Regions from separate parts of the Streptomyces sp. NPDC045678 genome, predicted to be linked through region 1. Evidence: riboswitches for the same ligand, from Rfam matches in the RefSeq annotation. Region 1 holds a riboswitch; each other region holds the start of a gene.
The links. A riboswitch is a leader RNA that binds a small molecule or an ion and turns the genes downstream of it on or off. The one in region 1 is predicted to bind cyclic di-AMP.
Positions count from the first base shown of each region.

Region 1 (3,199 bases):
GGCGAGCCGCGCCCGGTGCCACCGGTGACCGCCGACGACCGCGGCCGCATCGTCATCGTGGACCGCCCCGGAGCGGTCCAGACGCAGCTGCTGATCGGCCGGGTCGGCGCCGACCGGCACGACCGCGTCTGGCCGGCCCAGGTCCTCGGCACGTACTGCCTGGGCGGCACCCTCACCTCGCGCCTGGACCGTGTCCTGCGCGAGGAGAAGGGATACACCTACGGTGTACGGGCGTTCAGCCAGGTCCTGCGCTCCGCCCCGGACGGGACGGGCGCCGCGATGCTCGCCATCAGCGGCTCCGTGGACACCCCGAACACGGGTCCGGCGCTGGACGATCTGTGGAAGGTGCTGCGCACCCTCGCCGCCGAAGGGCTCACCGACGCCGAGCGCGACGTGGCCGTGCAGAACCTGGTGGGCGTGGCCCCCCTCAAGTACGAGATGGCGGCATCCGTGGCGGCGACGCTCGCCGACCAGGTCGAGCAGAACCTGCCGGACGACTTCCAGGCGCAGCTGTACCGGCGGCTGGCCGCCACGGGCACCGTGGAGGCCACCGCGGCCGTCGTGAACGCCTTCCCGGAGGACCGCCTGGTGACGGTCCTCGTCGGGGACGCCGCGCAGATCGAGGAGCCCGTCAGGGCCCTCGGGATCGGTGAAGTGAGCGTGGTCACCGGCTGAGTGACGGATAACTAAACGGACAACTATGAGGACCCCGATGGCCCGTTTCGGCCACCGGGGTCCTCATATGTCCGGATTCATATGGAGGTTGCCTGTCTGCCGTGTGGCGTGCGCTACAAAAGTCGAGTTCTGTTTGTCGATTGACAGACGCCCCGATTAGCGTCGACCCGGCTGTCCGTCGCGCAGTACGCCGCATCCGCGGCACCGGGCAGTCATCGCCGAGTCCCCGTACGGCGCGAGCCAGGGGAGCCGGGGACCCACACGTCCCCTGGGGTGAATCGGGAACCTTGTCGCGAGGCGAGGGACTCGTAGGAGACCTTCCTGCTCCGAACCCGTCAGCTAACCCGGTAGGCGAGAGGGAAGGAAAGGAACACCCGCCACATGGCGTTCACCCGTGCCACCGGGAAGCACCGTCGTCCGAGCCGCATGACGCGGACCACCGCGAACGTCGCGGGTGTCGCGGCGCTCACCACCACCGGTGTCATCGGCGGTCTCGCGGGCCCCGCGCTCGCCGCCGCCGACGAAGCGGCCGTGGAGCACACCGGTCTCACCCAGGCGATATCCGTCGGCGACTCGCTCGCCGAGAGCATCGACGCGCAGGCCGCCGCGCAGCGCCAGGCCGCCGACGACGCCGCTGCCGCCAAGAAGGCCGAAGAGGCAGCCAAGAAGAAGGCCGCCGAGGAGAAGCGCAAGGCCGAGGCCGAGGCCAAGGCGAAGGCCAAGAAGGAGCGCGAGGCCAAGGAGCGCGCCGCCCGCGAGGCCGAGCGCAAGCGCCTGAACACCTACGTCTCCCCGATCTCCGGCTCGTACGTCTCCACGGGCTACCAGACCGGCGGTGCCATGTGGTCCTCCGGCAGCCACACCGGTGTCGACTTCCACGCCGCCTCCGGCACCTCGGTCCACGCGGTCGGCTCCGGCACCGTCGTCGAGGCCGGCTGGGGCGGTGCCTACGGCAACAACGTGGTCATCAAGATGAACGACGGCACGTACACCCAGTACGGCCACATGTCGTCCCTCGGCGTCACCGTCGGCCAGACGGTCACCCCGGGCCAGCAGATCGGCCTCTCCGGTTCCACCGGCAACTCCAGCGGCCCGCACCTCCACTTCGAGGCCCGCACCGGCGCGGAGTACGGCTCGGACATCGACCCGGTCTCGTACCTGCGCTCGCACGGCGTCAACGTCTGACCGACGCCTCCGCAGCATCGCACCGAAAGCCCCGGTTCCTCGTGAGCCGGGGCTTTCGCCGTTCCCGGCCGCCGTGTTCTTGGCCAAAAGATATCCATGAATTCCGGCCCGCCGTCGGAAATTCCGGCCCTCTGCAATAGAGTCACGGAACGAGCGTCGGTAGACCGCGTTGCGCGGGGATCAAAGCGGAGGTCCGGTCATGCGCGTTCCCGCGCACTCGGTATGCACGGCCATTCGGGATGACATAGTCGCCGGTGTGTACGAAAGGGGCGGCAAGCTCACCGAGGAACTCCTCGCGCGGCGCTACGGAGTCTCCCGCGTCCCCGTGCGCGAGGCCCTGCGCACCCTGGAGGCCGAGGGCTTCGTCGTCACCCGCAGGCACGCGGGCGCGTGCGTCGCCGAACCGACGGAGCAGGAGGCCGCGGACCTCCTGGAGGTCCGGACGCTGCTCGAACCCCTCGCCGCGGCCCGCGCCGCGCAGCGCCGCACGGACGCGCACCTGAAAGTCCTGCGCGGGCTCGTCAGGCTGGGCCAGGAGCGCGCGAGGAGCGGCCTGGGGGAGGAGTTGCGGTCCCTGGGCGGCTGGTTCCACGACACGCTCGGCCAGGCGTCCGGCAGCCCCGGCCTCACGGCGCTGCTCACCCCGCTCCGGCACAAGATCGCCTGGATGTACGTCGTCGAACCCTCGGCGGCGCCGGGCGAGTCCTGGTCCGAGCACGCGGCGATCGTCGACGCGGTGGCCCGCCGGGACGCGCAACGGGCGAGGGCGCTGACCGCGGCGCACGTCGAACGGACGCGTGCCTTTCACCGATTGCGCCCCGCGCGCCGTAGCGGCCGTGTGAGGGATTCGCAACATGCCGTAAACACGGTGAGCCTCCGCAATTAACGGAGGTGCCGTATATGAATGCCTGACGTTGTGCGTGAATTGCTCGACTTATTCAGGGGCATACATGCGTCGATGGGGTCACCCGTAATTCCGGGTGACCCCATCGACGTAATGCGAGGAACGTGTCCTAGACCGTCTCCGGAAGCTCCTCGAGCCCCTCGGCGACCAGCTTCGCCAGACGGTCGAGAGCGGCGTCGGCACCCTCGGCGTCGGAGGCCAGCACGATCTCTTCGCCGCCCTGGGCACCCAGGCCGAGCACCGCGAGCATCGAAGCGGCGTTGACCGGGCTGCCGTCGGCCTTGGCGATCGTCACGGGGACGCCGGCGGCCGTGGCCGCGCGGACGAAGATGGAGGCGGGTCGGGCGTGAAGGCCCTCGGCCCAGCCGACGTTGACGCGGCGCTCAGCCATGTGTTGCTGCCCTTCCAGGTGTCTCACACTTGTCTAGACCAGTG
Region 1 covers NZ_JBWKJS010000004.1:154,498-157,696, forward strand. The annotation lists gene AC07DO_RS15385 (M16 family metallopeptidase) at 1-675, shown strand, start outside; cyclic di-AMP (ydaO/yuaA leader) riboswitch at 882-1,044, shown strand; gene AC07DO_RS15390 (M23 family metallopeptidase) at 1,057-1,860, shown strand; gene AC07DO_RS15395 (GntR family transcriptional regulator) at 2,060-2,746, shown strand; gene AC07DO_RS15400 (HPr family phosphocarrier protein) at 2,874-3,155, opposite strand.

Region 2 (3,199 bases), on a different contig from region 1:
GCGTAGAGGGGCGCCGTCTCGTCAGGCGGGGCGGACCACGCTGTGGATCGGCATGTAGTAGATCGACTCGACGCGGACGTTCGCGCCCGGCTTCGGGGCGTGGATCATCTTGCCGTTGCCGATGTAGATCCCCACGTGGCTGATGTCGTCGTAGAAGAACACCAGGTCACCCGGCTTGGCGTCGGCGGTCTTCACCGTCGTGCCGACCTTGACCTGGTCCCAGGTGGTGCGCGGCAGGGAGATCCCCGCGGCCTTCCACGCGTCCTGCGTGAGCCCGGAGCAGTCGTAGGAGTCGGGGCCGGTGGCGCCCCAGACGTACGGCTTGCCGATCTGGGCCTCCGCGAAGTCGATGACCTTCGCGGCCTTGGTGGCGTAGCTGCCGTCCGAGCTTCCGGTCCCCGAACCGGAACCGGAACCGGAACCGGTGTCGGAGCCCGAGCCCGAGCCCGAGCCGGAGTCCTGGCCCCCCTCGCGCTCCTTCTCCCGCTCGGCCGCCTCCTCCGCCTTGCGCTTGCGCTCCGCCTCGGCGGCCTGCTCGCGGGCCAGCTTCTCGGCCTTGCGCTTGGCCTCCTGCTTCTTCTTCCGCTCGATCTCCGCGAGCCGCGCCTTCTCCTCGGCGGTCAGCTTCGAAAGGAGCTCGCGCGCGTCCCCCAGTTTCTTCTGGACGGTCTTCTTGCTCGTCCTGAGCTCGTCCCGCGAGTCGGTCAGCGTCTCCAGGCTCTTCGCGGCCCGCGTGCGCTGCTTCGTCGCCGAAGCCTGCTCCGTCTCGTAGGCGTCGACCGCCTTCTTCTGGCGCGTGGTGAGCCGGTCCGCCAGGTGGTTCTGGTCGAAGTAGCCCTGCGGGTCGTTGGCGAGCATCATCGTGGCCGTCTCGGAGACGGCGCCGGTGCGGTACTGGGCCGCGGCGAACGAGCCGAGCTCCTGGCGTGCGTCGTTCAGCTTGTCCGTGCGCTTGGCCACGTCGTCGAGCAGCCGGTCGACCTTCTTGCGCTGCTTCTCGGTGCGCTCCTTGGCGGAGTTGTACTTCTGGGTGGCGACACCCGCCTGCTGGTAGAGCTCGTCGACCTTCTTCTGCACCTCTTCGAGGCTGGGCTTGGACGGCGCCGAGGGCGCTGCCTGCGCGCTCTGCGACAGGAGGGCGACGGAGGTGAGGGCTGCCGTCGTGATGCCGAGGGCGGGGGCCGTACGAATGCCGGCCGTCCGGTTCCGCGGCTTGCGGTGCGACGCCAAGGAGGCGACTCCTTCCGTAGACCGCCTACCGGGTTAGCTGTCGGGTTCGGGCGGATGGTTCGGAAGGCTGCCCTACGGTCCCGTACTTCGTACGGGACCGATTCACCCCAAGTTTTCGGTGGGTCCCCGGCTCCGAACACGTCGGACTCGGCGGGGGCCGCCCGTTCCCGGCGGGTTCGCCGGTGGGGGGACGAGTGGCCCGCCGGGCACGCTAGCCAACTCGTGTGGTGCCTGTGAAGGTTGATGTTCGATATGCCCGATACATTTTCGTTACTTCACGCGGGCGTGCGCGGCGCGCGAGCGGCCATGGCGGAGTGTGATCGTCCGTGGGCGGCGCGTGACGCGGGTGCCGCTGTCCGGAACCCGCAGCGGGTTGTCAGTGGGGCCGCCTAGACTCGGGAGGCGATGAGCAGCCTCTTTGATGACAGCTTCCTGGCGGACCTGCAGCCCTCCCGGGCCGCGGACGAAGCGCCCCCGCCGCCGCCCGAGGACAGCGCTCCGGAGCCCATTCCGGACGACCTGTTCGACGGAAAGTTCGACGCGCCCATGTCCCGGGACACGCACTACCGCGACGGCGCCCCGCGCCCGGTCATCGACCCCGCGACGCTCCTCGATGGGCTGAACGAGAACCAGCGCGCGGCTGTCGTGCACGCGGGCTCCCCGCTGCTCATCGTCGCCGGCGCCGGTTCCGGCAAGACCCGCGTGCTGACCCACCGCATCGCGCACCTGCTCGCCGAGCGCGGCGTGCACCCCGGCCAGATCCTCGCGATCACCTTCACGAACAAGGCCGCGGGCGAGATGAAGGAGCGCGTCGAGCAGCTCGTGGGCCCCCGGGCCAACGCGATGTGGGTGTCGACCTTCCACAGCGCCTGCGTCCGCATCCTCCGCCGTGAGTACAAGAAGCTGGGCTTCACGTCCTCCTTCTCGATCTACGACGCCGCCGACTCCAAGCGCCTCATGGCCCTGGTCTGCCGCGACCTGGATCTGGACCCCAAGAAGTTCCCGCCGAAGTCGTTCAGCGCCAAGATCTCGAACCTGAAGAACGAGCTGATCGACGAGGAGGACTTCGCGGGGCAGGCCGCCGACGGCTTCGAGAAGACCCTCGCCCAGGCCTATGCCATGTACCAGTCGCGCCTCCGCGAGGCGAACGCGCTCGACTTTGACGACCTGATCATGACGACGGTCCACCTGCTGCGCGCCTTCCCGGACGTCGCCGAGCACTACAGGCGCCGCTTCCGGCACGTCATGGTCGACGAGTACCAGGACACGAACCACGCGCAGTACGCGCTGGTGCGCGAGCTGGTCGGACCCTCCGGAGGCGAGGGGGACGACCCCGCGGAGCTGTGCGTGGTGGGTGACGCGGACCAGTCCATCTACGCCTTCCGCGGCGCCACGATCCGCAACATCCTCCAGTTCGAGGAGGACTACACGGACGCGACGACGATCCTCCTGGAGCAGAACTACCGCTCCACCCAGACGATCCTGACCGCCGCCAACGCGGTCATCGAGCGGAACGAGAGCCGCCGCCCCAAGAACCTGTGGACCAACCAGGGCGAGGGCGCACGCATCACCGGATACGTCGCCGACACCGAGCACGACGAGGCACAGTTCGTCGCCGACGAGATCGACCGCCTCACCGACGCGGGCGACGCGAAGGCCGGCGACGTGGCGATCTTCTACCGGACGAACGCCCAGTCCCGTGTCTTCGAAGAGATCTTCATCCGCGTCGGCCTGCCCTACAAGGTGGTCGGCGGCGTCCGCTTCTACGAGCGCAAGGAGGTCCGCGATGTGCTGGCCTACCTGCGCGTCCTCGCCAACCCCGAGGACGCGGTCCCGCTGCGCCGCATCCTCAACGTACCGAAGAGGGGCATCGGCGACCGCGCCGAAGCCATGATCGACGCGCTCGCGCAGCGCGAGAAGATCTCCTTCCCGCAGGCGCTGCGCCGCGTCGACGAGGCGTACGGAATGG
Region 2 covers NZ_JBWKJS010000008.1:140,394-143,592, reverse strand. The annotation lists gene AC07DO_RS27195 (C40 family peptidase) at 22-1,230, opposite strand; cyclic di-AMP (ydaO/yuaA leader) riboswitch at 1,238-1,393, opposite strand; gene AC07DO_RS27190 (ATP-dependent DNA helicase) at 1,636-3,199, shown strand, end outside.
Region 2: another riboswitch for cyclic di-AMP. It lies ahead of AC07DO_RS27195 (C40 family peptidase); the one in region 1 lies ahead of AC07DO_RS15390 (M23 family metallopeptidase).

Region 3 (3,199 bases), on a different contig from region 1:
GCCGAGCGCCGACCAGGCGAGCCGCTCCCAGCAGATCGCCGTCGCCGAGCAGGTCCTCGACGACAAGGGCACCGCCGCGTGGCCGAGCTGCGCCCCGATCGCCGGCCTCACCCAGGACGGCGCCGCGGCCGACGTGGACCCGGGCGCCCCGGTCACGCCGAAGCCCACCGAGCCGTCGGACCCCACAGGCTCCGGCAAGGACGGCAAGGACGGCAAGGACGGCAAGGACGCCAAGGGCCCCTCGGGCAAGGGCGGGGGCAAGGGCGAATCGTCCGGCGACGCCTCCGACTCGGCCGACCCGTCCGCCGACCCGGAGAAGCCCTCCGACGACGCGAGCGACAGGCCCGGCTCCGGCAAGGACTCCCGAGACAAGAATCACGACGAGTCCGGCGAAAAGGATGGCAAGGGCGGTAAGGGCGACACCGGCGGCAACAAGGGTGACTCCGGCAAGTCGGGCGACGAAGACGCCACTTCGCCCACTCCCGAGAACTCGACCGACCCCGCAGGCGGCGCTGACGACGCGGACGGCTCCGGCGACTCCGCCTCCGGCCGCCACCGCGGCGACCGCGCGGACGAGGGTGCGGACGCGGACGGCCGGTCCGGACGGCACGCCTCGCGCGGTGAGAAGCGCTCCGGCGGGATCGCCGACGGGACGTACACGGTGCGCTCCGGAGACAACCTCTCGGTCATCGCGGACGACCTCGGCGTCGACGGCGGATGGCACGAGCTCTACACCGAGAACAAGAAGACCGTCGGCAAGGACCCGGACCTCATTCTCCCCGGTCAGAGCCTCGATCTGGGCGAAAAGTAACGGTAGTTGACGAAGAGTCGGGTGGGGGCTTCGCGTCGTATGTCTGGTTTGGTGCGAGTGAGAGATGGGTCTCAGAAGCCCTGATCGTCTTTGAAATTCCGGCGATCGCGTGATTACCGTCGTCACCGCTCGCCACTCGTGAGCCCCGCCGGTCGGTACGCCGAATCCTGCCAACGGCCGGACGGGAACAGTCGTCGCTTTGAGCGCCGTAGGCAGGAGCGGGGGACCCAAGGTAAGCGCCGCGTCATGCGGCTAGGGGTGAAGCCGCACTCGAAGGAGTGCGGCCGGGCAACCACATCGGCCCGAACCCGACAGCTCACCTCGCAGGCGTCGGTGAGGGGATCAACGCATGCTGTTTTCCAGCAAGGGCAAGCACCGTCGTCCGTCCAAGGCCACCCGTGTCGTCACGCTCGCCGGTGTCACCGGTGCCGCAGTCGCGGCCCCGCTGATGGCCGCCGGTTCCGCCTCGGCCGCCACCACCTCCGAGTGGGACGCCGTCGCGCAGTGCGAGTCCGGCGGCAACTGGTCCATCAACACCGGCAACGGCTACTACGGCGGCGTGCAGTTCTCCGCCTCCACGTGGTCCGCGTACGGCGGCACGAAGTACGCGCCGACGGCCGACAAGGCCTCCAAGGCCCAGCAGATCGAGATCGCCGAGAAGGTCCTCGCCAGCCAGGGCAAGGGTGCCTGGCCGAGCTGCGGCGTCGGCCTCTCGGGCGCCTCGCCCAACAGCGGCGGCTCGCAGCAGCAGGCTCCGCAGCAGCAGCAGGCCGCGCCGAAGCCGCAGCAGACGCAGCAGCAGGCCGCCCCGCAGCAGCAGGCCGCGCCCAAGCCGCAGCCCAAGCCGCAGCCGCAGACCGAGTCCAAGAAGACCGTCGAGACCCCGACCGGCAAGACGGTCAAGAAGGGCGACGGCGAGTACAAGGTCAAGACGGGCGACACCCTGTCGAAGATCGCTGAGGCGAAGCACGTCAAGGGCGGCTGGCACAAGGTCTACAAGCTCAACGGCGACATCATCGACAACGCCGACATGATCTACCCGGGCCAGCAGCTCCACCTGAGCTGACCCGGACGGTCACGGCCGTGCCTCGGCGGACGCACGGCCGTACCCCCCGTCCCCACGGGCTCCCCGCCCCGGTGCGCGTATCCCCCGTACGCACCGGGGCGGGGCCATGTCCGCACCCCTTCCCCCGCCGTCCCCGGCCCCCTCTTGTTCGCTACTAGCGAGTAGAGAACATGGTCTTACGCCCTGTTTCCGCGCCATATGGCCTTTGTGCCGTCCCAGGGGACGGGCGGTCGGCTGGCCGAAGGCCCGGAGCCGGTTAGGCTCAGGAGACGCAGGGCCGAAGCGGCTCGCGTAAACGCGTCACATCCCAGAAGGAGATGCTCGTGCCGTCCATCGACGTCGTCGTAGCCCGGGAAATCCTGGACTCCCGAGGCAACCCCACGGTCGAGGTCGAGGTCGGCCTCGACGACGGCAGCACCGGTCGTGCCGCCGTTCCGTCCGGTGCCTCCACCGGTGCCTTCGAGGCCATCGAACTCCGCGACGGTGACCCCAACCGTTACCAGGGCAAGGGTGTCGAGAAGGCCGTCCTCGCCGTCATCGAGCAGATCGGCCCGGAGCTCGTCGGCTACGACGCCACCGAGCAGCGCCTGATCGACCAGGCCATGTTCGACCTGGACGCCACCGACAACAAGGGCTCGCTCGGCGCCAACGCCATCCTCGGCGTCTCGCTCGCCGTCGCGCACGCCGCCTCCGAGGCCAGCGACCTGCCGCTGTTCCGCTACCTCGGCGGCCCGAACGCGCACCTGCTGCCCGTCCCGATGATGAACATCCTGAACGGCGGGTCGCACGCCGACTCGAACGTCGACATCCAGGAATTCATGATCGCCCCGATCGGCGCGGAGTCCTTCTCCGAGGCGCTGCGCTGGGGCACCGAGGTCTACCACACCCTCAAGAAGGTCCTGAAGGACAAGGGTCTGTCGACCGGCCTCGGCGACGAGGGCGGCTTCGCCCCGAACCTGGACTCCAACCGCGCCGCGCTCGACCTCATCCTCGAGGCCATCAAGCAGGCCGGTTACGTCCCCGGCGAGCAGATCGCGCTCGCCCTCGACGTCGCCGCGTCCGAGTTCTACAAGGACGGCAAGTACTCCTTCGAGGGCAAGGAGCGCTCGGCCGCCGAGATGACCGAGTACTACGAGGAGCTCGTCGCCTCGTACCCGCTCGTCTCCATCGAGGACCCGCTGTTCGAGGACGACTGGGCCGGCTGGAACGCCATCACCGAGAAGCTCGGCGACAAGGTGCAGCTCGTCGGCGACGACCTGTTCGTCACCAACCCCGAGCGCCTGGCCCGCGGCATCGAGGAGAACTCGGCCAACGCCCTGCTC
Region 3 covers NZ_JBWKJS010000005.1:120,165-123,363, reverse strand. The annotation lists gene AC07DO_RS18680 (LysM peptidoglycan-binding domain-containing protein) at 1-811, shown strand, start outside; cyclic di-AMP (ydaO/yuaA leader) riboswitch at 1,006-1,156, shown strand; gene AC07DO_RS18675 (transglycosylase family protein) at 1,161-1,877, shown strand; gene eno (phosphopyruvate hydratase) at 2,195-3,199, shown strand, end outside.
Region 3: another riboswitch for cyclic di-AMP. It lies ahead of AC07DO_RS18675 (transglycosylase family protein); the one in region 1 lies ahead of AC07DO_RS15390 (M23 family metallopeptidase).

Region 4 (3,199 bases), on a different contig from region 1:
GCCGCCCACTGACCGCGGGCCGAACGCCGCACGGGCCATCGCTCTACCGGCACCGTTCCCTGCGCATCGGGCCCGGGGCGCCCCCGCGGGCCCCCGACGGCCTGACGTCCCCCGGCGTCCTGACATCGGGCTCCTCGGCGAGCGCCGCCTCGACACGGGCCAGGGGGCGCCGCGCGAGCCGTGGCAGTACGCCCCACAGCCCGACGCACACCAGCAGCGTCCCCGCGCACGCGAGGACGCCCTCGGCCCGACCCGACGTCACATCGACGACGAGCAGCACCGAACCGGCGAGTGTCAGGACCAGGACACCCAGGCCGACGGCGGCGAGCCGGGACGACACCCGCACGATGAGCGGCTTGGCCCGCTGCTGGAACAGTGAGCGGTGCAGCGCGGCGGGCGCCGTGAACAGCGCCGCCGCGAGCACCGCGAGCAGCAGCGTCGTGACGTAGGTGCCGCGCTGCACCGCGTCCAGCGACGGAAAGCGCGGGCTGAAGGCGAGGGTGAGCAGAAAGGCGAAGAGGATCTGGACGCCCGTCTGCGTCACCCTCAGCTCCTGGAGCAGCTCCGCGAAGTTGCGGTCGGCGCGCTCCAGCGGCGTCTCATTGCGGGCGGTACAGGCATAGTCGTCGGACATCCCGTACGGGTATCCCCGCCGGGGGGGGGGGGGGGGCACCCCCCACCCCCCAGTGTTGGGGGGGTGTCAGGCCCCCCCCGGTTGTTTTGTGGCCCCCCTCCCCCCCCCCCCCCCCCCCCCCCCCCCCCCCCCCCCCCCCCCCCCCCCCCCCCCCCCCCCCCCCCGCCCCCCCCCCCCCCCCCCCGGACCGTCCGCGGTGGGTCAGCGGACCCTGCCGTACCAGACGCTCTTGGACCAGATCTTCTCCAGGCGCACCACAGTGCCCCTCTTGGGGGCGTGCCAGATGCGGTTGTTACCCGCGTAGATCCCGACGTGGTAGACGTTCCGACCGGAGTGGAAGAACACCAGGTCGCCGCGGGTCCGGTGGGACCGGGAGATGTGCTTGGTCTTGTTGTACTGCGCGGCGGCGGTGCGCGGGAGCTTCTTGCCCGTCTTCTTGAACGAGTAGAGCGTCAGCCCCGAGCAGTCGAACCGGTTGGGTCCCGCCGAGCCGTAGCCGTACGGGGAGCCCTTCTTGGACGCCGCGATCTTGAGCGCCTTCGTCCCGTGGGTGGCCGCCTCGGCCTCCGACGCGAGCCCGGGGGCCACGACGGTGCCGCCTACGACGGCGAGCGTGAGGACCGATGCGGCACCGGTCCTGGTGAGCAGCGACGGAACATGATTCAGCGCGGTCATGCGCAACCCTTCGTCAGCCGCCTGTGAAAGATGACCTGTCGGGTTCGGGCAGGCGAAGATGCCCGGCCGCGTGGTGCTCTGCGGCTTCACCCCAAGGGCGTCGTCCGGACTTCCCGGACGGGCCCGTCGTACCTGGGTCCTCCACTCCTGCCGTTGCACAGATGTCGACCGGTCATCCGGGTGGCGGCAGGACTCGGCGTCCGCCCGGACCGCCCCGCCGCTGTGGCGGGGGCTTGTCGTCGGAAGGGATCTTGACCCGAGATGGGTCGAAAAACCGAGCCGAAACGGCGTTTTGTGAGGCTCCTCACGACTGACCTGTTCAGGTGGACACTGCCGAAATCGGCTCCTGACGGTGGGGTCCGACGACCGCTCGACCAGCAGCGGAATACGTAATTCCGCCAGTGCTGTACTCGCGGAACGCAACTTTCGCCCCTGCGAAGAACGACGTATTCGTACGCCGTCCGGGGTAGCCCGACTGGTCCGTTTCGAAGTGACCCCGGACGTCGAGGCGTCGGGGGCGCGGTCGGCCGACGGCCTCTCAGCCGCCGCGCGGGGGCGGCACGGTGACTCTTCCGGCCCGTCGCTCGCCGTCGAGGACGCGCAGAGCCTGAGCGAGCGTCGGCGCGTGGACTTCGCTCTCGCCCCGCTGGTGCATGAGAGCGAGCGCGTCGCGCAGGGCGCTCGCCCGGCCGACGAGGGCCTGGGCGGCGCGGAGCCCGCCGTAGGTGTGCTCGGCGCGGGCCGGATTGATGCGGCCGAGCAGGTCGACGACTTCGAGGTAGCGGTCGACGAGCTCTGCCTCGGCGCGGGTCAGCGCGGGCAGCGGCGGCAGTTCGGGCGGCAGCATCGGTGGCGTCACCTCGGGTCGCGGGCGGCGAGCGACGCCTTGCGGCTCGGAATGATCCGGTCCACGAGGCCGTGGGCCAGGGCGGCGGGGGCGTCGAGGATCTTGTCCCGCTCGATGTCCGCGGCGATCTGCTCCCTGCTCCGTCCCGTGTGACGCGCGAGCATCTCCTCCAGCAGGCGCCGTGTGCGCAGGAGTTCGTCGGCCTGGATCGCGAGGTCCGTGGCCTGTCCCCTGAGCGGTTCGGTGACGGCGGGCTGGTCGATGAGGACGCGTGCGCCGGGCAGTGCGCATCGCTTGCCGGGCGTGCCGGCGGCGAGCAGGACGGCGGCGGCGGAGGCGGCCTGCCCGAGACAGATCGTCTCCACGTCGCAGCTGACGAACCGCATCGTGTCGTAGATCGCGGTCATCGCGCTGAACGAGCCGCCGGGGGAGTTGATGTACAGCGCGATGTCCCGGTCCGGCGCCTGGTACTCGAGGTGCATGAACTGCGCCATCACGTCGTTGGCCGAGGTGTCGTCGATGGGGGTGCCGAGGAAGACGATGCGCTCTTCGAGGAGCTTGGAGTACGGATCCATGGTCCGCACCCCCGAACTGGTGCGTTCGGTGAACTCGGGCAGGACGTGACGGGCAGACGGGGAACGGTTCATGGGGCGCCTCTCAATCCGGTCTCTGTAAAAAATGTACAGGACGTACGTTGCGCGGGGAGGTGAAGGCGCGTCATGCTGCGTCCGGCGCGCGGCGTACCGTCTCCGAGGCATGGAACGGAGCGAGGGCGAACGGGACTTGCTGACTCTGGAGCTGGACGTCGTCCACGGTGTGGTGGCGCGCGGGGACAGCGGGGTGCTTGAGACGGTCGATCCGTCGGTGCGGGCGGTGATGGGCTGGTCGCCGACGGCGCGGGTGCTGGCGCTGGAGGCCGGAGGTTCGGGCGCGCTCCGGGGTGCCGGCGGCGCTGAACAGTCGTACGTGCCGGGTGAGCCTCCGGACGTGGTCGTACGGATCGCCGCCGCGTGCACGGCCGACGGTGACCCGGTCACGGTCCG
Region 4 covers NZ_JBWKJS010000002.1:300,500-303,698, reverse strand. The annotation lists gene AC07DO_RS07925 (ATP-binding protein) at 1-12, shown strand, start outside; gene AC07DO_RS07920 (DUF6328 family protein) at 44-634, opposite strand; gene AC07DO_RS07915 (C40 family peptidase) at 836-1,309, opposite strand; cyclic di-AMP (ydaO/yuaA leader) riboswitch at 1,313-1,489, opposite strand; gene AC07DO_RS07910 (hypothetical protein) at 1,848-2,156, opposite strand; gene AC07DO_RS07905 (ATP-dependent Clp protease proteolytic subunit) at 2,165-2,803, opposite strand; gene AC07DO_RS07900 (GNAT family N-acetyltransferase) at 2,913-3,199, shown strand, end outside.
Region 4: another riboswitch for cyclic di-AMP. It lies ahead of AC07DO_RS07915 (C40 family peptidase); the one in region 1 lies ahead of AC07DO_RS15390 (M23 family metallopeptidase).